Linked DNA regions of Formosa agariphila KMM 3901. The protein of the gene in region 3 binds, or shares a complex with, the protein of the main gene of each other region. Links are inferred from orthologs where the notes say so. Each region holds a gene or a part of one and is shown on either strand. Other genes may lie near its edges.

Region 1 (10,936 bases), 540 kb from region 3 along the record:
GTGCTATAAATCTGTTATTTACGGTATTGGCTATGCAAACAGTAGATAAATTTGGAAGAAAACCATTAATGATTATAGGAGCAATAGCTATGGCTGTAGCTATGTTTGCTTTAGGAACTTCATTCTTTATGCATTCGTTAGGGCTATTCTCTCTAATTTGTATGTTAGTGTATGTTGCAGGATTTGCAATGAGTTGGGGACCTGTAACTTGGGTGTTGTTGTCGGAAATGTTTCCAAATAACATTCGTGGAAAAGCGCTAGCCGTAGCAGTAGCTTGCCAATGGATTGCGAATTATTTAGTGTCTTGGACGTTTCCTATGATGGATAAAAACAGCTATTTAATAGAGCAGTTTAATCACGGATTTGCATATTGGATTTATGGTTTAATGGGGGTTTTAGCCGCTTTCTTTGTGTGGAAATTTATTCCTGAAACAAAAGGTAAAACATTAGAAGAAATGAATGATTTATGGACTAAAAAGTAGTATAAATCCCTTTTTTATAAACAATTTAAAAAAGCACAAAATTAGTAGCTATTAGCTAATGATTTTGTGCTTTTTCGTTCTACTAAAGTCGTTTTAATTGTTTTGGTTTCAAAAACATCTTCAGTACCTAAAGGTTGTTCTATTTTCGAAATTAAAATTTCAGCAGCAGTTTTTCCCATAAACACACTATGCTGATTTATACAGGTAATTGAAGGTTTGGTATATTTAAAAAAATCGCTGCTTGTAAAACTTATTATAGAAATATCATCTGGAATGTTATAACCACGGTCTTGTGCTATTACCATCGATTCTACAGCCGAAAACTCTTCAAGTCCTATAATAGCATCTACATCTTGGTAATCTAACATGGTTTTAATTTCTGTTTCAAAATCATACCTTGGTTTTATAAGATTAATTATTTTTTTATTTACAGGAAGTTTATAGTCTTCTAAAGCCTTTAGGTAACCATTTATACGTAACTTAATAATTCCTACATTATCTAATGTAGAGACCACAGCAATATGTTTACAGCCTGTTTTTATTAAGTGTTCGGTGGCTTTGTAGGCACAATTAAAATCGTCTACAATAACTTTATCTGTGTTGATTGAATCTGAAACTCGATCAAACATAACAATTGGGCCAGCATTGTCAATAAAGGATTTTAGATGATTAAACTGTTGCTTAGCTTCGGTTTCTTCGCTTAGTGAAATGAGTAAGCCGTCTACTAACCCATTTTCTAGCATATGTATAGAAGCTATTTCTTTTTCTAATTTACTATGAGAAACTATTGCAATCACATTATAACCTTTGTCGTTAGCCACTTGTTCTATACCACTAAATGTTTTTACGAAAAAAGGATTTAATATGGAAGGCATGATAACACCTATAGTTTTGGTCTTTTTATTTAATAGACTCAAAGCAATACTATTAGGTCTGTAGTTGTGTGTGTATGCGTATTCTTGAATTTTTAATTTAGTAGCATTACTAATTTCATGACTATCTTTTAAAGCTTTAGATACGGTAGCTATGGATACATTAAAAGTGTTAGCAATTTGCTTTAATGTGATGCGTTGTTTCATAGTGTATTTAAATTTGTAAAATTGAAACTGTAAAGCGTGAGTCTTATTGTAAAAGTATAAAAATAGCCTACATCTTTAACGTTTTAATATTATTATAAAATAAGTCTTCGCTGAAAATATTGTAACGCAGGTGTTTAATTAAATTAATTTTAAAAAAGAGGCAAACGACTCATTCTTTAATAAAATCAAACATATCTAGTAAAATAGTAGTAAGATTAGTTGTTTAGGTAATTTTTTTTATATTAAATTTACAGCCGTATAAAAATTGAGATTAAAACCTATATTAGATTTTAATTTTTTATAAATTATTTTGGTTAAGTTACTTAGCCATTAAATAGAAGTGATGCCAAATAAAATAAAACTTTTTATATTTACTTTCTTATTAATAGGTGCCGTGTCTATTGCTCAAACTAATATTGATGCTCCAGACGGTCCTCCGTTACCAGGAGCTCCAAATCCTCCAGGACTTCCTATAGATGGTGGTTTAGTTATTCTTATGGCAGCTGGTGCATATTATGGGGTAAAAAAATCTATTAAGTAATCTTTCTTACTTAATATCGAATTCTAATAAACGCTTTACGTACTTTCCTAATACATCGAATTCTAAATTTACAGTATCTCCTATTTTAAAGTATTTAAAATTTGTGTGCTCAAAAGTATATGGGATAATCGCTACACTAAACTGATTGCGTTTAGAATCTACAACCGTTAAACTAGTTCCATTTACTGTAATAGACCCTTTTTCAATAGTGATATTTTTGAGGCTTTTATCATATTCAAAAGTAAATAACCAGCTTCCAGAAGTTTCTTTAATATCAATACACTCTGCCGTTTGGTCTACGTGCCCTTGTACAATATGTCCGTCTAACCGGTCTCCTAATAACATGGCGCGTTCTAAGTTTACTAGGTCGTTTGTTTTAAGTGTACTTAAATTTGTTTTGTTTAATGTTTCTTGAATTGCAGTAACCGTATAAGTGTTGTCTTTAATTTCTACAACTGTTAAACAAACACCGTTATGAGCTATACTTTGATCAATTTTTAATTCTGAAGCTAAAGCACTTTCTATGGTTACATGTAGATTATCTTGATCTGATTCTAGATTTGCAACACGACCTAAATTTTCTATTATTCCTGTAAACATATTAATTCATTTATTTGGTTAAATTTGTAGTTGTAAAATTACGAACAAAATAGTTATCAAGTTTAATGAAGAAAGAAGAAAATATTATAGTTGGAATTTCAATTGGAGACTTGAATGGTATTGGAGGAGAGATTGTTTTAAAAACTTTCGAAGACCCAAGAATTCTAGAGTTTTGTACACCAGTGATTTTCGCTTCAGTTAAAGTGATGTCATTTTATAAGAATCACTTTAAAATGGATATAAACTTTAACGGAATAAATCAGATAAATCAATTGGTTATTGGTAAGGTTAATGTTTTAAATTGTTGGAAGGAAAATGTGTCTATTAACTTTGGAAAGGAAGATTTTAAAATTGGTGAATATGCTATTAAATCTTTAGAGTTGGCTACCGAAGCTTTAAAAACAGGAGGAGTAGATTTGTTAGTAACAGCACCTATTAATAAACATAATATTCAGTCAGAAAAATTTAAATTCCCTGGACATACAGATTATTTAGCACAAGAATTGGAAGGAGAAAGTTTAATGTTTATGATTACTGACACTTTAAAAGTCGGACTTTTAACTGATCATGTTCCAGTTAGTGAAATTGCAAACCATATTACTCCTGAATTAATCGAGAAGAAAATTAATACTGTTTACAAATCGTTACAACAAGATTTTCAAATTTCTAAACCAAAAATTGCTGTTTTAGGTATTAATCCGCATACAGGAGATAATGGGGTTATTGGTACTGAAGATGATGTTGTTTTACGTCCAACTTTAAATAAAATTAAAGAAAGTGGGAAGCTGGTATTTGGGCCATATGCAGCAGATAGCTTTTTTGGATCTAATAATTATAAGAATTTCGATGCTATAATTGCATCATATCACGATCAAGGATTAATTCCGTTTAAAACCTTATCATTTGGTGAAGGTGTAAATTACACTGCGGGTTTAAATAAGGTAAGAACATCACCTGATCATGGTACAGCTTTTGAAATAGCAGGAAAAGGTATTGCAAATGAGTCTTCATTTAAAGAAGCCTTATATTCTGGAATTCAGATTTATAAGCACCGTTTGGAATACGATAAACTAGTAAAAAGAGTGTAAAATATTAAATAAAAAAGATATAAACAAAAAAATGTTTATAAGTAAGCTTGTGTAAAATAAAAATTCATATATTTGCAGGCTCAAATTAGATATAGAAATGAAGCTGTTGAAAGAATTTACAATTCAATTCGTTGGATTAAAATTAGGAAAACATCAATTCGAATATCAAATTGGACAAGAGTTCTTTACACATTTTGGGTATGAAGATTTTAATGATGCTAACATTCAAGTAAATGTGCTTTTCGAAAAAAAGACCACCTTATTAGAATTGCATTTTGAAATTTCGGGAATTGTAAATGTCTATTGTGATGTCACAAATGAACCTTACGATCAACCTATTCAAAATGAATTTGATTTGGTAGTGAATTTTGGTGACGAGTATAATGACGAAGAAATTGACTTACTAGTTATTCCTCATGGGGAATACGAGTTAAATATACAACAGTATATTTACGAACTAATAGTATTGGCAATTCCAACAAAACGTGTTCATCCAGGAATTGAAGATGGAACGTTAAAGTCAGAGATACTCGATAAGTTAGAAGAATTAAGTCCTAAAATAAAGGAAGAAAAAAAAGACCAGGAGGAGTCAGACCCTCGTTGGAATACATTAAAGCAACTATTAACGGATAATAAATAAATAGAAAATGGCACATCCTAAAAGAAAAATCTCGAAAACAAGAAGAGATAAAAGAAGAACACATTATAAAGCAACTGCGCCACAAATTGCTACTTGTCCTACAACAGGAGAAGCTCACTTATATCACAGAGCTCACTGGCATGAAGGTAAATTATACTACAGAGGTCAAGTATTAATTGACAACTCAGAGGTAGAGGAAAATCTAGCATAAGTATTATGCACGCATATAAAAAAACGCTCCATTTGTGAGCGTTTTTTTTGTCATATAGTTTTCTATAAGTCAAAAACAACTTAATTTGCATCTAATTAAACTAAAAATTAAGTAATTTGGCCGTAAAATTGATGTTTCAGGTCTAATTATCTAAGTTTTGGTTCAATAATTTATACGTTATGAGTAAAATAACAGCGGCTATTACGGCTGTAGGAGCATATGTGCCAGAGCACGTTTTAACTAATAAGATGTTAGAGTCTATGGTTGAAACAAATGATGAATGGATTACCTCAAGAACAGGTATTAAAGAACGTCGTATTTTAAAGGAAGTTGGAAAAGGAACTTCTTTTCTAGCAATAAATGCAGCTCAAGACCTAATAGACAAATCTGGAGTAGATCCAAAGGAAATCGATTTAGTAATTGTAGCGACAGCGACACCAGACATGAAAGCCGCTGCAACAGCATCTTTTACTGCAACAGCAATTGGAGCCGTAAATGCATTTGCTTACGATTTAGAAGCAGCATGTTCAAGCTTTCTATTTGGAATGTCAACAGCGTCTAGTTACATTGAATCTGGACGTTATAAAAAAATATTACTTATTGGAGCAGATAAAAATTCTTCAATGATTAATTATAAAGACCGTGCAACATGTATTATTTTTGGTGATGGTGCCGGTGCAGTGTTATTCGAACCTAATGAAGAAGGTTTCGGGTTACACGACGAGTATTTAAGAAGCGATGGTAGTGGTAGAGATTTTCTACAAGCTACATATGGCGGATCATCTTTTCCTATTACTCCAGAAGCAGTAGCAGAAGGAAAGCACTTTGTGTTTCAAGATGGAAAAACAGTATTTAAGAATGCAGTATCTAATATGGCAGATGTTGCCGTAAAAATATTAGAACGAAATAATTTGACTAAAGACGAAATTTCTTGGCTAGTAGCACACCAAGCAAATAAGCGTATTATTGATGCTACAGCTAATAGAATAGATTTAGATTCGAAAAAAGTAATGACTAATATAGAAAAGTATGGTAACACCACTTCTGCTACATTACCATTATTGCTTAACGATTATGAAAAACAACTTAAAAAAGGCGATAAATTAGTTTTTGCAGCTTTTGGAGGTGGTTTTACATGGGGATCTATTTATTTAACTTGGGCATACAACTCTTAATTGACTAGTAATAACTTATTTAAAATCTAATTTATTATGGATTTAAAAGACATTCAAAATTTAATCAAATTCGTTGCCAAATCTGGAGCAAGCGAGGTTAAATTAGAAACAGACGATGTAAAGATTACCATTAAAACAGGTGGTGACGATAAAGGTGAAACTACTACTTATGTACAACAAATACCTGTAGGCGCACCCGTGGCTCAGGCTCCTGTTGCACAACCTGTAGCAACAGCCGCTCCTGAAGCTGCAGCAGCGCCAGCTGTCGCAGACCCAGATTCAAAATACATTACTATTAAATCTCCAATCATTGGAACGTTATATAGAAAACCCTCTCCAGACAAACCACTGTTTGTAGAAGTTGGACAAACTATAAACGAAGGCGATGTACTTTGTATTATTGAAGCAATGAAACTTTTTAACGAAATTGAATCAGAGGTATCTGGTAAAATTGTTAAAGTTCTTGTAGACGATGCGTCACCAGTAGAATTTGATCAACCGTTATTTTTGGTAGATCCATCATAACAAATTTTAAAATTCCAAAACAAATCCCAATAGACTTGGAATTTGGAATTTGAGATTTTTAAATTGTACATGTTATGTTTAAAAAAATACTAATAGCCAATAGAGGAGAAATAGCACTACGTGTTATTAGAACCTGTAAAGAAATGGGAATTAAAACGGTTGCAGTGTATTCTACAGCCGATGCAGAAAGTTTGCATGTAAAATTTGCAGACGAGGCCGTGTGTATTGGCCCAGCACCAAGTAGTGAATCCTATTTAAAAATGTCTAATATAATTGCAGCTGCAGAAATTACAAATGCAGATGCTATTCACCCAGGATACGGGTTTCTTTCAGAAAATGCTAAATTTTCTAAAATATGCGAGGAACACGATATTAAATTCATTGGGGCGTCTGCCGAGATGATTTCTAAAATGGGTGATAAAGCTACTGCAAAAGAAACCATGAAAGCTGCCGGTGTACCATGTGTGCCAGGAAGTGATGGTATTATAGAAGACTTTGAAACTTGTCAAAAAATAGCTCTAGAAACCGGATATCCTGTAATGCTTAAAGCAACAGCAGGTGGTGGTGGTAAAGGAATGCGTGCCATTTGGAAAGAAGAAGACTTAAAAGACGGGTGGGATTCTGCACGTCAAGAAGCTAAAGCTGCCTTCGGAAATGATGGTATGTATATGGAGAAACTTATAGAAGAACCTCGCCATATCGAGATTCAAATCGTAGGAGATTCTACCGGAAGAGCTTGTCATTTATCAGAACGTGATTGTTCTATTCAGCGTCGTCACCAAAAACTAACAGAAGAGGTGCCTTCGCCGTTTATGACTAAGAAATTACGAGACGAAATGGGTAAAGCAGCTGTTCAGGCAGCAGAATATATAAAGTATGAAGGTGTAGGAACTATCGAATTTTTGGTAGACAAACACCGTAAATTCTACTTTATGGAAATGAATACGCGTATTCAAGTAGAGCACCCAATTACAGAGCAAGTTATAGACTTCGACTTAGTAAGAGAGCAAATTATTGTTGCTGCTGGAGTGCCTATTACTGGTAAAAACTACACCCCTAACTTACATTCTATCGAATGTCGTATTAATGCTGAAGATCCTTACAACGGATTCCGTCCGTCGCCAGGTTTAATTACAACATTACATGCGCCAGGTGGTCATGGTGTGCGTCTAGATACGCATGTTTATGCAGGATATAGTATTCCACCAAATTACGATTCTATGATTGCAAAGTTAATTACAACAGCGCAAACTCGTGAAGAAGCCATCAGTAAAATGAAACGTGCTTTAGACGAATTCGTAATAGAAGGTATAAAGACAACAATTCCGTTCCATAGACAGTTAATGGATCACCCAGATTATATTGCTGGGAACTATACCACAAAATTTATGGAAGATTTCGTAATGGAAAAACCTCCAAAAGAAGATTAAAACAAAGCAACTCCGGAATTTATTTCGGAGTTTTTTTATGGTGTTACTTTTGCAAAAAAGCAAAAGTCAGGCTATCCACTATATCTTTTATTTTTAAAAAAATAAAAGGATGCCGTTTCTATCCTTAACACAAAAAGTGTCTTTCAATAGGTAAAAATTAACATCATAGTTTACATCAAAACTCTTCTTGTAAACATTAATCTTATATCTAATTAGTTGCTTCAATCACTTTAGTATTATAATGATATTTATGTAAATAAATGGTTTTATAATTCAAGGATGTTCAAAAAAAGGTGCCATTTAACACCCTTTTTTCCCGTTAGACTAATTTTTAGGTATTTAAACTAGTTTTCTTTTAGTGAAGTAGTAGCGCAGTATATATTTGTATCACCATAACATAAGTAGGTTAAGTTCATGGTAGATTTGGGGCAAAAAGGTGAACTTAACAGTTCACCTTTTTCATTTTAAAATGGTTTCTAAAAAAAATCGGACTATAAATTAATATAGCCCGATTTCAATATAAAATTTAAAACGTTTTATTTTGCTTCAGCATAACGACGTTCTACTTCATTCCAGTTAATTACATCAAAAAATGCATTAATATAATCTGGTCTTCTATTTTGGTAGTTTAAGTAGTAAGCGTGTTCCCAAACATCTAATCCTAAAATAGGAGTTCCGTCACAATTAACACCTGGCATTAATGGATTGTCTTGGTTTGGTGTAGAACATACAGAAACTTTACCTCCTTTATGTACACATAACCAAGCCCAACCAGAACCAAACTGTGTTGCAGCAGCATTACTAAAAGCTTCTTTAAAAGCATCAACAGATTCGAAAGCCTCTTCAATAGCTGCTTTTAAATCTCCAGATAAACGACCTTTACCTTCAGGGTTCATTATTTCCCAAAATAAAGAGTGGTTATAAAATCCACCACCGTTATTTCTAACTGCTCCATTGCTCATGTCTAAACTAGTAAGAATGTCTTCAATAGATTTTCCTTCTAATTCAGTACCCTCAATAGCGCCGTTTAATTTGGTAGTATATCCTTGGTGATGTTTAGTATGATGTATTTCCATTGTACGAGCATCGATGTTTGGTTCTAATGCATCGTAAGCATATTGTAATTTCGGTAATTCGAAAGCCATAATATTGTGTTTTTTAAGATTAATAAAAATTTCTTCCTCAAATTTAAGGATAATACGTGTCAATTAAAAATAATTAATTGTTATCAAACCATTGATAGTTTTTATCTTGTCTACAAAAATTATTTAATAGACATGGAGAGTAAAGCGACTTTTTCTATTTACGATGCTTCTGCGGGTAGTGGAAAGACATTCACGCTTGTAAAAGCATACTTAACAATCTTATTTAAATCTAAAAGTCATTTTCAGTTTAAAAATATTTTAGCTATAACATTTACAAATAAGGCTGTTTTCGAAATGAAAGAGCGTATTATTAACACGCTTAAAGAATTTTCTAATGAAAATGTGCTAGTAGACGGAAATGATATGTTTTATATGTTATGCGAAGAGTTGCAAATGCAACCAGAAGCTTTACATAGTAAATCTAAAATGTTGCTGCATACAATTATTCATAATTATGCGGCTTTCGAGATTTCTACAATCGATGGTTTTACGCATAGAATTATAAGAACGTTTGCTCACGATTTAAAATTACCTTTAAATTTCGAAGTCGATTTAGATTCCGAAAGTTTACTAAATAAAGCGGTAGACCAATTAATTGCAAAAGCAGGTACCGATAAAGAAATTACCGATGTCTTGGTGCGGTTTGCTATAGAAAAAGCAGACGATGATAAAAGTTGGAATATTGCCTTAGATCTCTATAAAATTGCAAAACTGCTTATTTACGAAAATGATATTCCGTATCTGGAAGCCTTAAAAGATAAGGAACTTTCAGATTTTAATACACTTAAAAAACAACTCTACAACGATTTAAATACTCTAGAGGCTAGTATTACTGAAGCTGCAAAACACATATTAAATACATTCGAAAATAACGATTTAACCGTTAAAGATTTTTCAAGAGGAACGTTATATAATCATTTTGTAAATGCTTCAGAATTTAAAATACACGGACTTTATAAGAATCAATTAGAGGCGAATATTAAAGACGCTAAGGTGTATACAAAGACACTTGAAGCTTCAAAAAAAGAGCTTATAGATGGCCTTTTACCAGAAATAGAATCGACTTATTTAAAAATTAAGCAAGCCGTTTATTTATTTAAATTCAGAAAAACAATTTCTAAAAATCTAACACAACTTTCAGTATTAAATGCCATCAATCAAGAGTTGATAGCGCTTAAAGAAGACGAAAACAAAATGTTGATTTCAGAATTTAATACCTTAATAAGTCAACAAATTGCGTCGCAACCTACACCTTTTATTTACGAACGGTTAGGAGAAAAGTTCAATCACTATTTTATAGATGAATTTCAGGATACATCTAAAATGCAATGGAATAATTTAATTCCATTAGTGTCGGAAGCTATAGATGCACAAGATGTCGAAAAAGATTCTGGGTCGCTTATGATTGTGGGCGATGCAAAACAAGCCATTTACAGATGGCGTGGCGGAGAAGCAGAACAGTTTATAGAATTATCCGATTTAAATTCTAATCATAATCCGTTTAATACTCCTAAAAACATACAGTCTCTAGACACTAATTACAGAAGTTTCAAAGAGGTTATTCATTTTAATAATACGTTTTTTAATCATATTTCTGGAATGGCTTTTAGTGAAGAGGCCTATGGAAACTTATATCAGCGTGCCAATCAGAATCAAAAAAATCCAAATGAAGGGTATGTAAATATTTCGTTTTTAGATTTAAAAGATGAAGACCGAGACGAGCTCTATCCGGAACAAGTGTATAATACAATTCAAGAATGTATTACGAATGGCTATCAGTTAAAGGATATTTGTATTCTTGTTAGAAAAACCAAGAATGCTGTTGTTACTGCAGATTATCTAAGCAAACAAGGTGTACCAATAATATCATCAGAATTACTACTGATTAAGCAAGCTCCAGAAGTACTATTTCTTACGCATCTTGCAACAGTATTATTTCAACCTAAAAATGCAGAAATAAAATCTGAAATCTTATACTTCTTAGCCGAAAAATTTAAGGTTGAAGATAAACACCATTTTT
Region 2 (11,037 bases), 480 kb from region 3 along the record:
AATCAGATTAAGAAGGTCTCGAAATCCACTTGAAAATCGGATACGAGTATGGGTGGACGGTAGTCCTGAAAAGGAATAATTTCCTTAGGTAATGTTTCGAATAATAAGGTTTGATAAACGTAAGCAAATGCAGTTACAAATAACTGATGATCTAATGATAATTGACTAGGTGATAATTTTAATTCATCTTGTCCGCTAACCACCAATTTTTGATATGTACAACAGCCCGACTTCGTGATTGATGATTCTAAAGGCAAGTTCTGCATACTCTCCATGCCACAAGTAGCTGCATCTGTATTTAAAGCCACATCTACCAAAGTATCTCCACAATAATGCATATCTACACTAAAAGACAAGGTAGACATTAAGACCACAAAGGCCATAAAAATTGCTGTTATATTGTGAAAAATGGTTTTCATTCGAATACAAAATTAGTCATTTTAATTTAAACTAAATTTAAGCCGATACTTTTTCTATAGATTATTACAAAAGGTCAACTGATTTTACATATTTTAATGGTGTAGAATATTATCAATACTATTTCCTGCTAACCTAAGCGATTACATGAGTCTCATCTTTATTCTAATTTTAGCCATTCCGAGTTTTTTCATCTCCAAATGGAGTTTAAAAAAGCTAGATATAGGCACGAGTAAAAACCGCAAATACATTGCCTTATTTCCTACTTTTAATTTAAGTCCGTTGTTTTATATAGCTTTTATATTAATTTGGATGGCATCATCGTCCTATTATCCTACGCATGAATTTAACAAATTGCAATGGGAGGCCAATAGCGAAGAACGCTACACCATGTCTCAAAATCTTATTGAGAGTGAGATGCTTATTGGCAAATCTAAATCGGAGGTTTCAGATGTATTAGGTTCAGATTTTTATGTTTATAACGAAAATCATATTTCTTACAACCTCGGTTTTCTTCCAGGTTTATTTAATATAGACCCAGATGTGCTAGACATTTACTTTAAGTATGGAAAGGTGGTTCGCGTGTCTCAGCACGAGAGTTAACTGATTTTCATATGAGTCAAAAATAACGCTCACTTAACACCTCAACGCCATTAATTACTGTATTTTTGGCACTTGAAAAATATGCACTATGGAATTATCTCAAGTTAAATTAGTAGTCACCGATATGGATGGTACCTTACTGAATTCTAAAGGGCAAGTAAGCTCAAGTTTTTATAGTTTATTTCGTGAATTACAAGCCAATAATATTCAATTTATTGCAGCAAGTGGCCGACAATATTTTAGTATGGTTGAAAAATTAGACGCTATTAAAAACGATATTACTATAATAGCTGAAAATGGAGGAATTACCAGACGTGGAGACCAAGAATTGGCAAAGATGCTACTTTCTAAAGATAAAATTGACAGCATATTACCGCTTCTAAGAACAATAGACAAAACGTTTATTGTACTATGCGGAAAAAACAAAGCGTATATTGAAACTGACGATATACATTTTCCTAAACTTTTAAGTGAATATTATACCGAATTTAATACCGTTTCCGACCTTAGTGAAGTGACAGACGATGAATTTCTAAAAATTGCAATTTACCATACAGACAGTTCTGAAGATTATATTTACCCAATAGTGAAACATTTAGAAGATCAACTTCAGATTAAAGTCTCCGGACAAAATTGGTTAGACATTTCTCATCATGACGCCAATAAAGGTTTTGCTCTAAAACAAGTGCAAGAAGAATTTGGGATTTCTGAAAATGAAACCATGGTTTTTGGAGATTATAACAACGATTTAGAAATGCTTAATCGTTCGTATTTTAGTTATGCCATGGCAAATGCTCACCCAAATGTAAAAAAAGCAGCGCGTTTTGCCACAAAAAGCAATGACGAACTTGGTGTTGAAACTATTCTAGAGCAACTTATTGCCGCTAAAAAATAAGATTCAAGCATAGATATTCGGCATCTATTCTATAGCAGATTAAGTCCCAAAAGCAGTCAATACAATACGTCTTGAACCTCCATAATCTCGATGCTCGCATAAATAGATTCCTTGCCAAGTTCCTAAATTTAGGCGACCATTAGTAATTGGAACTTGTACACTTGCACCCATTAATGAGGACTTAATATGTGCTGGCATATCGTCTGCACCTTCATAGGTATGAATATAATACGGTTGATTTTCGGGAACCATCACATTAATATGACTTTCAAAATCGGTACGTACCGATGGGTCTGCATTTTCATTAATAGTTAAACTCGCCGATGTATGTTTTATAAACACCTGAAGCATGCCCACATTTATATGTTTTAACTCTGGGAATTCGGTAACAATAGTGTCGGTAATAATATGAAAACCGCGTTTGTAAGGTTTTAAAGTGATTTCTTTTTGATACGTTTTCATCATTGAAATTTATATTGAAAAATTCACGAGATTTAAAATGAAGAGCTTTTATACGGTTTACTTCTTCCTACTTTTAGTCAGCCCTATATAAACACATTAAACATCAAAAAAAGCTTAAACGACAACAAATTACGTTTTCTGTTTCTTCTTCTTAGCAGCCGGAAATAACACATTATTAAGGATTAACCTGTAACCCGGCGACGTGGGATGTAGCTCTAATTCGGTTTTAGGGTCTCCTACTTTATGCGTATAGTCTTCTGGATCATGCCCGCCATAAAATGTAAAAAAACCTTTTCCTTTTATACCATGAATATATTTTGCTTCACCATTACTTTTATTTTCTCCTAACACCAAAACATTCGATTTAATTTCATCTCGCGTAAACGAAGTGGTTTGCCCCATAAATCCTTTTACCAAAGCCGTATGGTTCTGGCATAACATGGTTGGAACAGGATCCCATTTTGCCGAGAAATCCATTAATGAAAAATAATCTGCTTCTTTAAAAATACGCCGTTTAGGCGTCATATCTATTGATGAAAACTCATATACTTTAGGATTACGCTCTAGGGTAAAATCTGTAAACGCAAAGGTTTTGGAATAATCTATCTGTTTCTGATAATCGGGATCACTAGCATCGCCATCAAACATGGCTTCACATATATCTACACCTTCGGCAGATAGAGCAATATCGAAAGAATCGGTGGCACTACACATGGCAAACATAAAACCACCACCAACAACATAATCTCTAATCTTTAGAGCAACTGCTAACTTCTCTTCAGAGACTTTATTATACCCTAAACGTGCCGCTAAAGCTTCGGCTTCTTTTTTATCTTCTATATACCAGGCAGTAGTTTTAAAACTATTATAAAATTTTCCAAACTGTCCTGTAAAATCCTCATGATGCAAATGCAGCCAATCGTAAAGTAATAAATTATCGTTTAAAACATCTTCGTCGTATACGGTTGTATAAGGAATCTCTGCGTATGTTAACACCATAGTTACCGCATCATCCCAAGGTAATTTACCTTTAGGTGTGTACACTGCTATTTTAGGTGCTTTTTCTAACACGACGGACTCCATATTCTGACTCGGACTTTCCACTAACTCTAGAATGCTTTCAGCTTTTTCATTTGATATCACCTCGAAAGACACACCACGAATCTGACATTCTTTTTGAATAGCATCTGTATCTGGCAACAAGAATGAACCACCACGATAATTTAACAACCACTTTACTTTTAATTGTTTATCGAGCGTCCAAAAGGTAATTCCATATGCTTTTAAATGGTTTTTTTGTCCCTCAGAATCCATAGGAATGAGAACATAAGATGCAAAAGCTTTTGCTGAAAGGCATAGAAATAAGAAAACAAATAGGATGTGTTTCAAAATATTTACAGACTGAAAATTGAATTTGAAAGATACTTAATTTTTGATGTGGTTTAAAACACTTTATAAAAAGATTGGTATTAATGTTTTATTAATCTTAACCTGATTTCTCTATTGCTATTAATCTTAATCCATTTCACATTTATATAAAATTGAGATTACTAACAACTAGTTAAATAGAACATAATCAAAAACAAAAACCACGAAACACCTTTTGCAGAGATTTCGTGGTTTATGTTAACATATTTATTTTTTGAGATTAGAACGGTACGTCGTTATCATCGTCTTCATTCATCGCACTACCAAAGGCATCAGTTGGTGTTGGGAAACTATTTCCTGATGCAAACCCTGAGTCTTCATTTGGATTGGTATTCATTTTACTATGGAATTCGTATGGCGAATCGAAATCGTCTAAGTTGTCGAACTTCCCTAAGTGTCCTAAGAACTTCAGACGGATATTTTCTAAACCACCATTCCTATGTTTCGCAATAATAAATTCGGCTTGTCCTTCGGTTGGAGAACGCTCGTCATCATCCCATTCTTCAATTTTATAGTATTCCGGACGATAAATAAACGATACAATATCGGCATCTTGCTCAATCGCACCAGATTCACGAAGGTCAGAAAGTAACGGCCGTTTAGAACCTCCACGTGTTTCAACCGCACGCGATAACTGAGACAGTGCAATTACAGGCACCATTAATTCTTTTGCTAAAGCCTTTAAGTTTCGAGAAATCATCGAGATCTCTTGTTCACGGTTTCCACCATGGCTTGGTCCACCTGTCATTAACTGCAAGTAGTCAATCATGATTAATTTAATACCGTGTTGCGACGATAAACGTCTGGCTTTTGCACGTAAATCGAATATAGAAAGTGAAGGCGTATCATCTATAAAAAGCGGGGCTTTTTCAAGTCCTTTTACTTTTACATTTAACTGTTCCCACTCGTGTTTTTCTAATTTTCCTGTTCTTAATTTCTCTGAAGATAATCCCGTTTCAGACGAAATTAAACGCATAATTAACTGTACAGATGCCATCTCTAAAGAGAAAAAGGCCACTGGTATATTTTGGTCTACGGCAATGTTACGCGCCATGGATAAGGTTAATGCTGTTTTTCCCATCCCTGGACGAGCAGCCACAATAATTAAATCGGAAGGTTGCCATCCCGAAGTTAATTTATCCAGTTTATCGAATCCGGTAGGAATACCACTTAATCCTTCTTTATTAGATATTTCTTCAATTTTTTTCTTGGCTTGAATTACCAAATCTTGAGCAGTTTCACTCGATTTTTTAATGTTCCCTTGGGTAACTTCGTATAATTTGGTTTCGGCCGCATCTAATAAATCGAAAACATCTTTGGTTTCATCGTAAGCTTCTTCAATAATTTCTGAAGAAATCTTGATTAAACTACGCTGAATAAATTTCTGAAGAATAATACGTGCATGAAACTCGATATGTGCCGAAGACGACACTTTTTGAGTTAATGAAATCAGGTAAAAATCGCCACCTGCTGCATCTAGCTTGCCATTCTTCTTTAATTGTGTAGAAACGGTTAATAAGTCAATCGGTTCACTATTTTCAAACAACTGAAATATAGCGTCAAATATGTGTCTATGCGAATCTTTGTAGAATGCATCGGAGCTTAAGATGTCGATAACTTCATCCACACCTTTTTTATCAATCATCATCGCACCCAACACAACCTCTTCTAAATCAGTAGCTTGTGGCGGAATTTTACCACGTTCTAAATTGATTAAAGTACTTTTATCGACTTTGTAGCCTTGTAATTGATTGGGTTGTTTCATAACTGCGAAAGTAACTAAAATGGTGCTATTATAATATGATTTTTAAGTCTTGATGTTAACCTTTCTTCAACATTCTAACTGTTAACAACTTATAAAAATTGTTAATAACCATAAAAAACCTGAAGTTTTTCAACTTCAGGTTTTATAACATAAGGGTATCAAAGGATTAGTCTTTGTAGACACCCATATTTTCATATTTTGTCATTCGTTTTTTAACTAAATCTTTTGGTGATAAGTTTTTAAGCTCTTTAAAAGATTTTAAAATTGCATCTTTAACAATTATAAAGGTTTGTTGGCGATCTGTGTGTGCCCCACCTAAAGGTTCTTTAACAATTTCGTCTACCAACTTCTGTTTTTTCATGTCGGTAGCAGTTAATTTTAAAGCCTCGGCAGCTTGTTCCTTGTATTCCCAACTACGCCATAAAATAGACGAACATGATTCTGGTGATATTACCGAATACCATGTGTTTTCTAGCATTAATACGCGGTCTCCTACACCAATACCTAGCGCTCCTCCAGAAGCACCTTCACCAATAATTACAGTAATAATTGGCACTTTTAGACGTGTCATTTCCAAGATGTTTCTTGCAATAGCTTCTCCTTGTCCGCGTTCTTCTGCTTCTAAACCAGGGTATGCACCAGGGGTGTCTATTAAAGTAACTACAGGAATTCCAAATTTCTCGGCAGATTTCATTAAGCGTAACGCTTTACGATAGCCTTCTGGATTAGACATTCCAAAGTTTCGTAATTGTCTTGTTTTGGTATTAAACCCTTTTTGTTGACCAATAAACATAAAGCTTTGGTCTCCAATTTTACCTAAACCACCAATCATGGCCTTATCGTCTTTTACATTTCTATCGCCGTGAAGCTCTAAAAACGTATCTCCGCACAGGGCTTTAATATAATCTAATGTATAAGGTCTGTTGGGATGACGCGATAACATAACGCGTTGCCATGGGCTCAGGTTTTTATATATATCTGTCTTAGTCTCAATAAGCTTCTTCTCGATTTGCTTACAAGTTTCTGTTACATCAACGTCACTTTCCTTGCCTATAATTTGGCATTTATCTAATTGCTCTTCAAGCTCTTTTATAGGAAGTTCAAATTCTAAATACTCCATACCAATTAAGGATTTCTATTTTCGTTAGCTTACAAATATAAAAACTTTAGCGTTCAAATATCATTAAGACTGTTTTCTTTTTAAAGCTTTCCAATTTTTCAAGATACCATTTAGCAATACTGCTCCCAAAATAATTGCTGCACCGTAATAAAAATTAGTAGACATTTTTTCTTTTTCTGGGAACAAAATTAGAGCTAAAATAATCCCATAAATAGGCTCTAAATTATAAGTTAGCATCACTGTATACGGACTAATATGCTCCATAACTTTTACCGATGCAATAAAAGCATAAGCAGTACAAACTGAGGCTAAAATAAATAGATACCACAGGTCTGAAGTGCTTACATTAAAAAATTCTTGATTGAATCCCGTACCAAAAAGGGCAATAAATAAAGTGATAAATAAGACACCGCTAATGAATTCATAAATTGAAATCACAGAAGGTCTATATTCTTTAACAAACTTTCCATTTAGTACAGCGAATAAAGCCGATAAAAATGCTGAAACAATACCTAAAATTATACCTTCTATGTACTGAAGTTCGCTTTGAGTGATTAAAAAAACGCCCAAAACCACGACTAAACCGAAGATCATTTCGTAGGCAATAATTTTTCGTTTATGAATAATTGGCTCTAAAATGGAAGCAAAAAAAGCTCCAGAAGATACCATAGATAGCGTAATTGAAATATTTGATGCTTTTATTGCTCCAAAAAAAGTGATCCAATGCAAAGCAATTATAATTCCGGCGAACGATAATCTAGCAATGGCTTTTGGTGGTATTTTAATAGCAATACCTTTAAAACGAATATATGCATACATTAAAACTGTAGCCATAAGCATACGAAACCAAACTAAAGGAATGGCATCTATGGTTATTAACTCTCCTAAAATGGCGGTAAATCCTGCTATAAATACCAATAGATGTACATGCAGGTAATTAAGTAATTTAGCGTCTCGCATTATATAATAGGTAGGCGGCTAGCACCCCAAAAATAATATTAGGAAACCAAACGGCAACAATTGGTGAGAAATCTGACTGTTCGGCCATGACACCAAATATTTTGTCGAAAAAGACAAAAACCATGGCAATACTAATCCCGAAAGCTAAATTTACTCCCATTCCTCCTCGTCGTTTTTGAGACGAAACAGCAACGGCAATAATAGTTAATATATAGACAGAAACAGGTAAACTCCATTTTCTATATTTTACCAATTCGTAACGTCCTATACTTGAAGACCCTCGTTTTTTTTCTTTATCAATAAATTCGTTTAAGTCACGATATGTTAAGGTCTCCGCAATATATTCTAGAGGAGTTAAATCAACTAAGTCGAAACTAAAAACAGTATCTTTTCTTCGTTCTGATTCTAGAATATCGCCATCTACACCTACTGTTCTTTTTACGTAATCGACCATGCGGTACACAGAGTCTTTTTCAATCCAACGAATGTTTCTAGCACTCATTTTATAGACCATTCTATTATCGACAATATGTTCTAAAGAGAAGTTTTGTCCTAATTTATTCTTAGCATCAAAACTACTTACATAAATAAAATCGTTATCGTTAATTTGTCTGTATACACTACCCGTTTCTACAGCTTTTCTATTGTTTTTAAAGTACTTATAATCGAAATCGTTAAACCCTTTACTTGCTTTTGGCGCTAGATACATTCCTAAAACCAAAGCCAATAATGCAACAATAGTTGCTCCAATCATGTAAGGTCTTAAAAACCTTGAAAAGGAAACACCAGAACTTAAAAAGGCAATAACTTCTGTATTATTCGCTAATTTGGAGGTGAAAAATATAACCGACAGGAATAAAAACAACGGAAAAAGTAGGTGCGCAAAATAGATGGTAAAGTCTAAATAAAACAAAGCCACCTCTCCAAAAGGCACTTCTCTTTCTAAAATTTTACCAATTTTTTCTGCTAAATTCACGGTAATCCCTATAGGAATAAAGAGCAACAACATCATTAAAAATGTGAGCAAATACCGCTTTAATATGTACCAGTCTAATATCTTCAAGCCTATAGCCTATTATCCATTTGTTTAACCATCATATCTTTCCAAACTCTAAAGTCTCCGGCTAAGATATGTTTTCTCGCTTCACGAACCAACCACATATAGAATCCTAAATTGTGAATGGTTGCGATTTGCTTTCCTAATAATTCATTTACCGAAAATAAATGTTTTAAATAGGCTTTAGAGTATTCTGTATCTACAAAAGTGATGCCCATGTCATCAATTGGAGAAAAATCGTCTTCCCATTTTTTATTTTTTATGTTGATAGAACCGTAAGCTGTAAACAACATTCCGTTTCTTGCATTACGCGTTGGCATAACACAATCGAACATATCTACACCCAATGCAATATTTTCTAATATATTAATAGGTGTACCTACGCCCATTAAATATCTAGGCTTATCCCATGGTAAAATATCTGTTACCACTTCTGTCATGGCATACATTTCTTCTGCAGGTTCTCCTACCGATAATCCACCAATAGCGTTTCCTTCTGCTCCTACTCCAGCAATATATTCTGCAGATTGCTTACGTAAATCTTTATATGTACTTCCTTGTACAATTGGGAAGAATGTTTGTGCATAATCGTATGTAAACGGTGTTTTGTCTAAATGCGTTAAACAACGTTCTAACCAACGGTGCGTCATATGCATTGAGCGTCTTGCATAGTTATAATCGCAAGGGTAAGGCGTACATTCGTCGAATGCCATAATAATATCGGCACCAATACTACGCTGAATTTCCATTACATTTTCTGGCGTAAACACATGGTAACTGCCATCGATATGCGATTTAAACTTCACACCTTCCTCTTTAATCTTTCTATTAGAAGATAACGAATACACTTGGTATCCTCCAGAATCGGTTAAAATGTTACGATCCCAATTTATAAATTTATGCAAACCACCTGCTTTTTCAAGGATTTTGGTTTTCGGGCGCAAGTATAAATGATAGGTATTCCCAAGAATAATATCGGGATTTATATCATTTTTAAGTTCACGCTGGTGCACCCCTTTTACAGAACCTACAGTCCCTACGGGCATAAAAATTGGCGTTTCTATTTTACCATGGTCTGTAGTAATTACTCCAGCTCTGGCATTACTTTGTGTGTCTTTAGCTTTTAAATCGAATATCATGTACAAAAATTCTTCAGGGCGCAAAGATAATTAACTCATTGTGATATATTGGTATTAAAAAAAATATAAAAAGACATCAACGTAAACCTTTACGTAAATTACTAAAACATTAATTTGTTAAACAGACATAAAGGGTTATTTTTGAGCCTTTAAAAATCAAGTTATAAAACATGGCTAACACAAAAGAATTACAAGATTTAACGACTCAGGTTCGTAGAGATATTCTACGCATGGTACACAAAGTAAATTCTGGTCATCCAGGAGGTTCTTTAGGATGCGCAGAATTTTTAGTTGCCCTATACAATGAAATCATGGACCGTAAAGACGGTTTCGACATGGACGGTATTAACGAAGATTTATTCTTCTTATCTAACGGACATATTTCACCTGTATTTTACAGTGTACTTGCACATGCTGGATATTTTCCAGTTGAAGAATTAAACACGTTTAGATTAATTGATTCTAGGTTACAAGGACACCCAACTACTCACGAAGGTTTACCTGGTGTACGTATTGCATCTGGTTCTTTAGGTCAAGGTATGTCTGTTGCACTTGGTGCAGCTCAAGCAAAAAAATTAAACGGAGATGACTCTTTAGTTTACACTTTACATGGAGATGGTGAATTACAAGAAGGTCAGAACTGGGAAGCGATTATGTATGCTTCAGCAAAGAAAGTAGACAATATAATTTGTACAATCGATTTAAACGGACAGCAAATTGATGGGGCTACAGATACGGTTTTACCAATGGGAAGCATAGAGGCTAAATTTGTGGCTTTTGGTTGGGACGTTATAACTATTGAAGAAGGGAACGATATAGACGCGATATTAAAAGGTATGGCTGAAGCTAAAGCATTAACAGGAAAAGAAAAACCTGTTTGTGTTTTATTAAAAACAGTAATGGGTAATGGTGTAGACTTTATGATGTACACACACGCTTGGCATGGTAAAGCACCTAGCGACGAGCAATTAGAAAACGCATTAGCTCAAAACCCAGCAACTTTAGGCGACTATTAATCTTCACAATTTACAAAGACAATGAAAACATACACATATACAGAGAAAAAAGATACAAGAAGCGGATTTGGAGCAGGGTTAGCCGAACTTGGAAGAACAAACCCTAATGTTGTAGCTTTATGTGCTGATTTAATTGGTTCATTAAAAATGGACGAATTTATTAAAGAAAATCCTG
Region 3 (10,991 bases):
CCACCTACCGTAAGGCCAATTGTAACCGCTGGGTTTAAATGACAACCAGAAATATGTCCAATAGCATATGCCATGGTTAATACAGTAAGTCCAAAAGCCATAGCGACTCCTACAAATCCAATTCCTAATTCTGGGTATCCGGCTGCTAATACAGCACTACCACACCCGCCTAATACAAGCCACATGGTGCCTATAAATTCAGCTACTAATTTTTTCATAATGTTGGTTGGTTTAAAAGATTAATTATAAGGTTGATCGCACTCTAATTATAATTTAATGTGCTTATCAGTATCAACGCTATAAATATGCGAAATCTTTAGAAACTTTTTATGAAAAATATAGCAATAAAATTTTTGTATGGTTTTATGATTTATCGTGCTCTACCCAAATTAAATCGTCTGTATTGTAGCCAATCTCTTTAGCTTTTTTTAAAAAATCTTGTTTTATGCTTTCAGGTATAAATGTTTCTCGAGATAGAATCCATAAATAATCTAGATTCTTACCTGCAACAAGTGCATATTTGTAGTTGTCTTCCAGTGCAATAACATTATATCCAGAATAGAAAGGGCCAAAAAAAGACACCTTTAGCTTGGCTATAGAATCGCTATCTACAAATTTAGCTTTTCCTTCTGCTTCTTGCCATTTATCTTTTTTGTAGTTATAACCTTTATTTTCCACTTTAATAGTTTGATTTGAATTGATGGAATAATTTGCGGTAGTATTATTAAGGTCTTTTTCAAATTTGAAATCGAGTCGTGCTATTTCATACCATTTTCCTAAATATTTTTCTTTATTAAAGGGTGTAACGGCTTCAGCTTTTTCTGGAATAGTAGCACAAGATGTAAATATAGCTCCTGTTATTACTATAAGAAGTGTTGGAATCACGAATTTTAAATAATGCATGTTATAATTTGTTAAGGTTAAGTGCTAATTAAGGTACGCACATCTATATTGTAATACAATTTTATCATAATAATACTAATTTTAGTATCTGTATTACATGTGTTTCTAACTTAAAAGCATTTAGGTTTATCAAAAAAATAGATAATTATTGTTCGCTTGTGGTAGTTGAAGACCTAGTCTTTCTAATCAAATATTTGACTATAAAAAGTTATAATCAAGTTAGCATAAAATCATTAAAGCTGAACAATGTTAACATTGTTCAGCTTTAATGATTTTTTTTAATCCTTTAAGTGTTTATACTGTTTTAGGACTAGAAAATATGTGTTTTTTTGTTTTAGAATCTGTATAGTAATTCTAAACTATGAATAAAATTGTTGTTAGCATACACTTTGTCTGGATCGAAAGCAAACTTTCCTAAAGTTTGAAGTCTAAGTCCCCATACAGGTGTAAACCAGAATCTTAAACCTAAAGTAACGTTTCCAGAAACATTAGATTCGTCTGCAACTTTAAAATAACCTAAACCTAAACCTGCGTAAGCATCAATGTTTTCATTTTCAGCAATGTACTCGTCAAAATAAAATTTACCATTAACATCAAAAGAAGTATAGTTACCACCTTCAATCCATCCGCTTCCGCCATGAGCAAAATCTTCATAAACTTCATCAATTTTATTAAAACTTAACATAGGACTAATAGACCAGTGTTCGTCAAACTTATATTCTACTCCTAAAGTAATTGGTCGACTAAAACTCCAACGTTCTGAACCTTTAAGAGGATCTTGATAGGCACTATCATCAAGTAAGTTGATACCAAAGCTGGCAACCCATGATTCACGTCCTCTATATTGACTGTAAGTCAATGTAGTAAACAGAAGGAAAAAAAGTATAATTGTAGTCTTTTTCATATTAAAAATTTTTGTTAAAAATAATGTTTAAAAATTTATTATTGTTAGTTAAAATGATTTTTTTAGAAGATAATTTTATTTTTTAATTTAATGACAATTAAACAATTAAAGGACTAACATAATCAAAATTAATTGCTCGATATACTAGTAAAAGTTTAATAAATTATTAAGAATTAATACTTCTCTTTATATCGGATATTGTTTTTAGTTGATTAGTGCTCTTGAATACATAACTTCCTGCAACTAAAACATCTGCTCCACAATCAATTAATGCTTTTGCATTCTTATCTGTAACGCCTCCGTCAATTTCAATACGAGTAGATGCACCTTTTTTGTTAATTAATTCTTTTAATTTCTTGACTTTATTATAGGTGTTTTCTATAAAACTCTGACCACCAAAACCAGGGTTAACACTCATAATTAAAACCACATCGATATCATTAATAATATCTTCAAGTACGTTAACATTAGTGTGTGGGTTTAATGCAACTCCCGCTTTCATACCTTCGGCTTTTATAGCTTGAAGTGTTCTATGTAAATGAGTACATGCTTCATAATGCACGGTAAGTATATCACTTCCAATTTCTGCGAACGTCTTAATGTATCTGTCAGGGTCTACAATCATTAAATGTACATCTATAGTTTTAGTAGCATGTTTAGTAATTGCTTCCAAAACAGGCATCCCATAAGATATGTTAGGAACAAAAACGCCATCCATGATATCGATATGGAACCAATCGGCTTCGCTATTATTAACCATTTCAACATCTCGCTGCAGGTTACCAAAATCGGCAGCCAAAATAGATGGTGCTATTAATTTAGAACTCATTTAATTATAATTTTCGGCAAATGTAATATAAAAAAATGAACCCTCGGTAATCAGCCGAAGGTTCTTTCATCAATCAAAAAACGAACAGTTAACTTTCGCACTAATAGTGCTTAAACTGTTTGTTATTGTCTTTAGGTTTATCCTAAATATGTTTTTAATATTTTGCTACGTGAGGTATGTTTCAACCTACGAATAGCTTTTTCTTTTATTTGTCTAACACGTTCACGAGTTAAATCGAATGTTTCTCCTATTTCTTCTAAAGTCATTGGATGTTGATTTCCTAGACCGAAATATAAACGAATAACGTCTGCTTCTCGAGGTGTTAATGTTTCTAGTGCACGCTCAATTTCTGTACGTAACGATTCGTGTAATAACTCACGATCTGGATTTGGAGATTCTCCACTATTTAATACGTCGTATAAGTTAGAATCTTCTCCCTCTACAAGTGGAGCATCCATACTAACGTGGCGACCAGAATTTTTCATAGACTCCTTAACATCGTTAATCGTCATGTCTAATTCTTTGGCTATTTCTTCTGGACTTGGCGGACGTTCATGAGCTTGTTCTAAAAATGCAAAAGTCTTATTGATTTTGTTTATAGAACCAATTTTATTTAATGGTAAACGTACAATTCTAGATTGCTCTGCTAATGCTTGTAATATAGATTGACGAATCCACCATACGGCATACGAAATGAATTTAAAACCACGTGTTTCATCAAAACGTTGTGCTGCTTTAATAAGTCCTAAGTTACCCTCGTTAATTAAGTCGGGTAAAGTTAAACCTTGATTTTGATATTGCTTTGCTACCGAAACCACAAAACGTAAATTAGCTTTTGTTAATTTTTCTAAAGCGATTTGATCACCAGCCTTAATACGTTGCGCTAATTCTACTTCTTCGTCTGCGGTAATTAAGTCAACTTTTCCAATTTCTTGAAGATATTTATCTAGCGAAGCTGTTTCTCTGTTTGTAACCTGCTTCGTAATTTTAAGTTGTCTCATTGTAAAGTTCTCCTGTAAATTAAGTGAATACTCCTTTGTATGTAGTTATACGTAAGCTTGATTAAAAATGTTACAAAAGATTTGATATTTTTTAAATTTTAATTGTCTTTTTAAGATTTAGATTAATGTCTTCCAACATATCATTTGTAAATTTAAAGTGACCACGTGTTGTAATTAATTTAAAACGATATGATTTTAAATTACTTAAGGTGTTTAGAAATAACCACTTTGATTTTAATAAATTAGGTTTTGAAGATTTTAAACCAATATCGAAAATATGTTTTCGGCCTTCCTTTTCTGCAACGATGTCTGGTGTAACATTTAATTCACTCCCTTTTTTGAGATAAGATTTTGGCGTTTCATAGCCTTCTATATCTGCTTTAATGTTTTCAAATCCGTGTTGTTGTAAATATGTAATCGATTGATTTAAAAAATCTGAGTATTTTAGTTTGTCATTATATATCATAGCTAATAATATAACTCTTTTTGATGTAAAAATCAAATATTCAGGTTTTTAAGTTTTTGTGAATAAAAAAAAGCCAATTTTGAAAATACAAAATTGGCTTTTAAATATAGTTAAAAGATTACTTAATCTCTTTTTTCTCTAGGTTTTCTATCATCACGTTTGTTGTCGCGATTTCTATTATCTCTAGGTTTTCTATCATCACGATCGCGTGGTGGTCTTGCTACATAACCTTCTGGTTTTGGCAAAATAGCTTTTCGAGATACTTTTTCTTTACGTGTTTTAGGGTCTGTTCCGAAATATTTAACATCGAATACATCTCCCATATTAACAACGTCAGAAACATTTTCAGTACGTTCCCAAGCTAACTCACTTACGTGTAATAAGACTTCGTTTCCTGGCGCTTCCATATATTCTACAACAGCTCCAAAATCTAACATCTTAATAACTTTTACTTCGTAAACGCTACCAACTTGAGGTTTAAATAATATAGAATCGATTTTAGCTTGTACAGCTGCAATTCCTTCATTACCTACACCTAAAATTTCAACAATACCTTCTTCAGTTACAGGGTCTTCGTTTATTACGATAGTTGTTCCTGTTTCTTTTTGCATTTCTTGAATTACTTTTCCTCCTGGTCCAATTAATGCACCAATAAATTCGTTAGGAATTCTTCTAGTAATCATTTTAGGAGAATGTTCTTTTACATCTGTATTAGGTTCAGAAATCGTATCTGTAATTAATCCTAAGATATGTAAACGACCATCACGAGCTTGTTTTAAAGCATTTACAAGAATTTCGTAAGATAATCCTTTTACTTTAATATCCATTTGGCAAGCAGTAATACCATCTGCAGTTCCTGTTACTTTAAAGTCCATGTCACCTAAGTGATCTTCGTCTCCTAAAATGTCAGATAATACAGCGTATTTTCCAGATTCTACATCTGTAATTAATCCCATAGCAATACCAGAAACAGGTTTCTTTAATTGCACACCAGCATCCATTAACGCCATTGTTCCTGCACAAACAGTTGCCATAGAAGACGAACCGTTAGATTCAAGAATTTCTGACACTACACGTACTGTGTAAGGACAGTCTGCAGGGACCATATTTTTTAAAGCACGTTGTGCTAAGTTTCCGTGTCCAACTTCACGACGAGACGTTCCTCTTAACGGACGCGCTTCACCAGTAGAAAAAGGAGGGAAGTTGTAATGTAAATAGAAACGCTCTTCACCTTCAAAAGATGGCATATCTACTTGGTTAGCCTCTCTAGATGTACCTAAAGTAACTGTTGCTAATGCTTGAGTTTCCCCACGTGTAAATATTGAAGAACCGTGTGTAGAAGGTAAATAGTCTACTTCACACCAAATTGGTCTAATTTCGTCAGTCTTACGACCATCTAGACGTAAACCTTCATTTAGAGTTAAATCTCTAATTGCAGCTTTTTCAGCTTTATAGAAATATTTAGATACTAAGTCACCAAAGTCTTCTAATTCTTCTTCAGTAAAAGATGCTTTTACTTCAGCTTTAATTTCTTCGAAAGCAGCACTTCTTTCATGTTTTGCAGATGCTTTTTTAGCAACGGCATACACTTTATCGTAAGTTAATTCTTTAACTTTTTGCTCTACAGCTTCGTCTTCTCTTTCTCCTTCGTACTCACGTGTTTCTTTCTTACCAAAAGCTTCTGCTAATTTTACTTGAGCAGCACATTGTACTTTAATAGCTTCGTGAGCAAATTTAATTGCTTCAGCCATTTCTTCTTCAGAAATTTCTAACATTTCACCTTCAACCATCATTACAGAATCAGCAGATGCTCCAATCATCATATCGATGTCAGATTCTTCTAATTGTGCTCTTGTTGGGTTGATGATGAATTCACCATTAATACGACCAACTCTAGCTTCAGAGATTGGTGTTTCGAATGGTACATCAGATAATTGTATAGCTGCAGATGCGGCTAATCCAGCCATTGCATCTGGCATAACTTCAGGGTCATGAGACATTAACTGAATCATAACTTGAGTTTCTGCGTGGTAATCTTTTGGGAATAATGGACGTAAAACACGGTCTACAAGACGCATAGTTAATACTTCACCGTCGCTTGGTCTTGCTTCTCTTTTAAAGAAACCACCAGGATAACGACCTGCTGCTGCAAATTTTTCTCTGTAGTCTACCGTTAATGGTAAAAAGTCTACATCACTTTGTTTGTAATTTGAAACTAATGTACATAATAACATACATTTTCCAGATGTTACTACAACCGATCCATGAGCTTGTTTCGCTAATTTTCCGGTTTCGATGGAAATTTCTCTCCCATCACCAAGGTCTATAACCTCTTTAAAAACTTTTGGAATCATAAATTTTTTTATTCTAATTAAACAATGGTCGTTGTGTTGTAGTTGTTGTGTGGTGACCAATGAAAAACTAAGTAATAGCTTTTTATATATCTCTTACGAGGGGTAATAACTAAAAAAAAGAGGCATAAAGCCTCTCTTTTATTATTTTCTTAATCCTAATTCTTTAACAATAGCACGATATCTTAAGACATCTTTCTTAGTTAAGTAGTCAAGTAATGATCTACGCTTACCTACTAATTTTACTAATGAACGCTCAGTATTATAATCTTTACGATTCTTTTTTAAGTGTTCTGTTAAGTGATTAATTCTGTGCGTGAATAACGCAATTTGTCCTTCTGCAGTACCAGTATCGTTTTTTCCTTTACCGTGCTTTGCGAAAAGCTCTTCTTTAGACTCTTTTGTTAAATACATTCCAATATTTATTTAAATGATTTTTATGTACATGGAAGCTTTTCTTCCAAGCGGCAAATATAGTAATATTATATCATTTAAATATTATATTGACAATCTTTTATAAAGAGGATAAAAAAAAGAGACGATTACGTCTCTTTTTGTATTTAAGCCCTTACAGGTTGATTTGTAATTAAATCGAGATATAGGTTAACTCTGTTTTTTAAATCTTTACGGTGTGTAATGAAGTCTAGGAAGCCATGTTCTAATAAGAATTCTGCCGTTTGGAAACCTTCAGGAAGTTCTTTTCCTGTCGTGTCTCTTACAATTCTAGGGCCTGCAAAACCTATTAAAGCTCCTGGTTCACTAATGTTAATATCGCCTAACATTGCAAAAGAGGCTGTTGTGCCTCCTGTAGTTGGGTCTGTACAAAGTGAAATGTAAGGAATTCCTGCATCTGCTAATTGTGCTAGTTTAACCGAAGTTTTAGCTAATTGCATTAAAGATAGTGCAGCTTCCATCATACGAGCTCCTCCAGATTTAGAGATAATCATGAGTGGAATATTGTTTTTTATAGAATAGTTTGCAGCACGTGCAATTTTTTCTCCAACAACACTTCCCATTGAACCTCCGATAAAGCTAAAGTCCATACAGGCTATAACGATGTCTTTCCCTTTAGACTTACCAACTGCTGTTCTTACAGCATCTTTAAGTCTGGTTTTATCTTGAGCAGCTTTTAAACGGTCTGGATACTTTTTAGTGTCTTCAAATTTTAGTGGATCTTTAGAAGTAAGATCAGCATCTAATTCTTTAAACGTATTGTCGTCGAATAATATTTCGAAGTATTCTTTACTTCCTATTCTAACGTGATATCCATCTTCAGGACTCACGTAAAAATTTTCTTCTAATTCATCGGTATCTACTATTTTTCCAGTTGGAGATTTATACCAAAGGCCTTTAGGGGTGTCCTTCTTCTCGTTGGTGGTGGTAGTAATACCTTTTGTTTTTCTTTTAAACCAAGACATATTGATTTCTATTTTTTATTCTGAGGCACTAAATGTACTTCAAAATTTTTTCGTTTAGCGTTTTCCTAACAGACATAAAAAAATAAGTTTCTTTATGTCTGTTAGACTGAATGTTATGTAAATATAGCAGAAATTTAGAGAGTAATAATAATTAAGCATCTCCGTTTTTTACTAAACTATATTCTTGCCAAAATTAAAATTTTGTTTTTAATAACAGCAAAACGCCACGATTTTTTTATAATGTGTTTACATTATTTAAATCTTCAAATGCCTTTTTTAAGCGTGCTACAAAGGTTTCTTCACCTTTTCTTAGCCAAACTCTAGGGTCGTAATATTTTTTATTTGGAGAATCTGCACCATCTGGATTTCCTATTTGTGCTTGTAAATAGGCTTCGTTTTGTTTCATATAATCACGAATACCTGTCATAAATGCATATTGCATGTCTGTATCGATATTCATTTTAATTACACCGTAGCTAATTCCTTCTCTAATTTCTTCTACAGTTGAACCTGATCCACCATGGAAAACGAAATCGATATGATTATGTCCTACACCATATTTCTTAGAGATATATTCTTGAGAATTTTTTAAAATTTTTGGAGTCAGTTTTACGTTACCTGGCTTGTAAACCCCGTGTACATTTCCAAATGCTGCTGCAATTGTAAATTGATCACTTATTTTACTTAACTCTTCGTAAGCGTAAGCTACTTCTTCTGGTTGAGTGTATAATTTAGAATCGTCTACATCTGTATTATCTACACCATCTTCTTCTCCACCAGTAATACCTAATTCAATTTCTAAAGTCATACCCATTTTGCTCATACGCTCTAGGTAAGATTTACAAATCTCCATGTTTTCTTCTAAAGACTCTTCAGAAAGATCAATCATGTGAGAACTGAATAATGGTTTTCCTGTTTCAGCAAAATGTTTTTCACTAGCATCTAACATACCGTCTATCCAAGGTAATAATTTTTTAGCACAATGGTCTGTGTGTAATATAACTGGTACGCCATAGGCTACAGATAATTCATGAACGTGTTTTGCACCTGCCACAGCACCTGCTACTGCTGCTTTTTGGTTTTCGTTACTTAATCCTTTACCAGCATTAAAAACGGCACCTCCGTTAGAAAATTGAATAATTACAGGAGCGTTTAGAGCTGCTGCAGTTTCTAGAACACCATTAATAGTATCAGATCCAATTACATTTACAGCTGGAAGAGCGAATCCCTTTTCTTTAGCAAGTTTAAAAATTTCTTGTACTTCTTTCCCGGTAGCAACTCCAGGTTTAATATTGTGTCCCATAGTTATTTTTTATTTATTGTGAATGTTGATTATTACCAAATGTAATACTTTTAAGTGTTTTTTTTAAGTTTTTAGGGGCTTAACTAACCCAAAATCTGCGCAAACGATGTATTTTTTTAATTTAAAATGTATTTAGAACGGATAGTTAATTCCGACATTATAAACGGCATTTCCAAAATTATAATCTTTAAACCATCTTTCGCCTTCAGAATAAGAAGGGTCGTAGGTTTTAAATCCGATATCAAATCTAAAAACTAAAAAACTAAAATCGTAACGTAGCCCAAATCCTGTTCCTATAGCCGTGTCTTTAAGTGAGCTAAAATTATCGAAAGTTGCAAATTCATCATCTACATTATCGAAAACGTTCCAAATGTTACCAACATCTACAAAAAGGGCCCCGTATAAATCTTCGAAAACATTAAAACGATGTTCCATATTTAGTGCTAATTTAAGGTTAGCTTCGTTAAAATCGTCATTACTTTGTGAGCTTCCTGGTCCTAAATCGTAAGCGGTCCAAGCACGATTGTCGTTAGCACCACCGGCAAAGAAACTTTTTGCAAACGGGATATTGTTTGAATTTCCATAAGGTATTGCGATTCCGAAAAAAGCGCGAATAGCAAATATGTTTTGGTGTCCTAAATCCCAGTGTTTTGTGTAATCGAACTCCGTCTTTATAAATTGTGAATAGGCTACATTAAATAATTCGTATTGATTGTCTTCGTTTTTTTGGCTATTAGAAAGTTTAGACCCTAGAGCGAGTAGGTTACCAGCAGATTCTAACTTAAATCTGAAAATGAAAAAATCTTCATCGGATGGGTTTCTACGACTGTCCTTAATAAAGGAATATGCACTAGATACAATTAGGTTATTTTCTGTTAAACGAATCATACGTTCATCGATATTGTTAACCGTTTGTATATCGTCATCAGAAATGCCATTTGGCGGATTATCGCTTAAAACTTCGTCTATAAATTCATTAGTACCATCTGGAATAGATAAATCTTCATCGCTAGGAATATAATCTATGTCATGGGCTATATCATCAAGAGTATCATAAGATGTGCTATACACATTAAAATAGTTGTCCGGATTAAGGTTTCTAACGTATTGCGCGTTAAATAAATCTAGTGCTTGAGTTATTCCTCGTTTGGGTCTCCAATTGTAATTTAAAGAACCTGTAAATGAACGTTTGTCTAGTCCTACATTGGTCTGACTTGCTATAGATAGTCCTATTCGGGTGGTAGGCGACATTGTTTTAGGGATTAAACTGTCGGTATTTATAGGGAAAAATATTCTTGGTATTGTGAGTTTTAAATCAGCTCCTAATTCATTAATATCGAAAAATTTATCTTTATCATCCGCAGCATCATCTGATGCGCCAATAGTAGCAAATCCTGATAATTCTAAAGTCTCAGCACCTTTAAAAATATTTCTAGCTAATAAACTTGACGATACTGTAAAACCTATAATTTGAATGTTACTCTGCGAAACTTCTAAGCTATAGTCTAAATTAAATTTCTTAAGTGGCGTTAAAAAAATATTTGCCGTAAGTGTGGTATCTGGATTCTCTATATAATTAATATCTGGATACCTAAATGTCTTTAATTCACTCAAGTGTTTATAGGTACGTGTACGATCTATATCTCTAAATATATTTCCAGGGCTAATAAAAATGGCATCGGTAAGTGCTTTTGGTTTATAAGCAATTTTGTCTTGAACGCTATATAAGTTGTAACCGTTATATTTTATAGTATCCTTAATGGAGTACTCTCTGCTTTCATGAGAATTATCGGTGTAAATATTTACATCTTTAATT

What was found.
Region 1: the proteins of accD (region 3) and accB are in contact, whole or in part, in a solved structure (PDB 8UXZ), measured with the Escherichia coli proteins. The link is inferred for Formosa agariphila KMM 3901 from one-to-one orthologs.
Region 2: the proteins of accD (region 3) and BN863_RS04555 are in contact, whole or in part, in a solved structure (PDB 8UXZ), measured with the Escherichia coli proteins. The link is inferred for Formosa agariphila KMM 3901 from one-to-one orthologs.

The regions. Positions count from the first base shown.
Region 1 is NZ_HG315671.1:25,646-36,581, forward strand. What follows is about bases 4,814-7,596. They hold accB (acetyl-CoA carboxylase biotin carboxyl carrier protein), read left to right. Parts: upstream 4,814-5,852; coding sequence 5,853-6,341; downstream 6,342-7,596. Other genes in these bases: BN863_RS00135 (beta-ketoacyl-ACP synthase III), read left to right, coding at 4,821-5,816; accC (acetyl-CoA carboxylase biotin carboxylase subunit), read left to right, coding at 6,416-7,596. Outside these bases: D-xylose transporter XylE, read left to right, coding at 1-482; BN863_RS00105 (LacI family DNA-binding transcriptional regulator), read right to left, coding at 524-1,561; BN863_RS00110 (PID-CTERM protein-sorting domain-containing protein), read left to right, coding at 1,905-2,102; BN863_RS00115 (riboflavin synthase), read right to left, coding at 2,109-2,702; 4-hydroxythreonine-4-phosphate dehydrogenase PdxA, read left to right, coding at 2,768-3,790; BN863_RS00125 (YceD family protein), read left to right, coding at 3,888-4,430; rpmF (50S ribosomal protein L32), read left to right, coding at 4,438-4,641; more of accC, read left to right, coding at 7,597-7,771; BN863_RS00150 (superoxide dismutase), read right to left, coding at 8,308-8,916; BN863_RS00155 (UvrD-helicase domain-containing protein), read left to right, coding at 9,049-10,936. UniProt on the Escherichia coli protein: This protein is a component of the acetyl coenzyme A carboxylase complex; first, biotin carboxylase catalyzes the carboxylation of the carrier protein and then the transcarboxylase transfers the carboxyl group to form malonyl-CoA.
Region 2 is NZ_HG315671.1:1,043,830-1,054,866, reverse strand. Bases 4,714-7,597 are described here. They hold BN863_RS04555 (acetyl-CoA carboxylase carboxyltransferase subunit alpha), read right to left. Parts: upstream 6,691-7,597; coding sequence 5,737-6,690; downstream 4,714-5,736. Other genes in these bases: BN863_RS04550 (DMT family transporter), read right to left, coding at 6,754-7,597; dnaB (replicative DNA helicase), read right to left, coding at 4,714-5,570. Outside these bases: BN863_RS04585 (HYC_CC_PP family protein), read right to left, coding at 3-419; BN863_RS04580 (hypothetical protein), read left to right, coding at 565-1,020; BN863_RS04575 (HAD family hydrolase), read left to right, coding at 1,109-1,915; BN863_RS04570 (secondary thiamine-phosphate synthase enzyme YjbQ), read right to left, coding at 1,955-2,377; BN863_RS04565 (hypothetical protein), read right to left, coding at 2,507-3,691; more of dnaB, read right to left, coding at 4,026-4,713; more of BN863_RS04550, read right to left, coding at 7,598-7,650; BN863_RS04545 (LptF/LptG family permease), read right to left, coding at 7,637-8,659; tRNA guanosine(34) transglycosylase Tgt, read right to left, coding at 8,716-9,846; BN863_RS04535 (transketolase), read left to right, coding at 10,017-10,862; BN863_RS04530 (transketolase family protein), read left to right, coding at 10,884-11,037. UniProt on the Escherichia coli protein: Component of the acetyl coenzyme A carboxylase (ACC) complex. First, biotin carboxylase catalyzes the carboxylation of biotin on its carrier protein (BCCP) and then the CO(2) group is transferred by the carboxyltransferase to acetyl-CoA to form malonyl-CoA.
Region 3 is NZ_HG315671.1:566,308-577,298, forward strand. The notes cover bases 5,944-8,781. They hold accD (acetyl-CoA carboxylase, carboxyltransferase subunit beta), read right to left. Parts: upstream 7,873-8,781; coding sequence 7,015-7,872; downstream 5,944-7,014. Other genes in these bases: BN863_RS02415 (polyribonucleotide nucleotidyltransferase), read right to left, coding at 5,944-6,457; rpsO (30S ribosomal protein S15), read right to left, coding at 6,599-6,868; fbaA (class II fructose-bisphosphate aldolase), read right to left, coding at 8,108-8,781. Also shown: aqpZ (aquaporin Z), read right to left, coding at 1-218; BN863_RS02390 (lipocalin family protein), read right to left, coding at 364-903; BN863_RS02395 (porin family protein), read right to left, coding at 1,238-1,807; rpe (ribulose-phosphate 3-epimerase), read right to left, coding at 1,974-2,636; BN863_RS02405 (sigma-70 family RNA polymerase sigma factor), read right to left, coding at 2,774-3,637; BN863_RS02410 (hypothetical protein), read right to left, coding at 3,729-4,103; more of BN863_RS02415, read right to left, coding at 4,226-5,943; more of fbaA, read right to left, coding at 8,782-9,175; translocation and assembly module lipoprotein TamL, read right to left, coding at 9,308-10,991.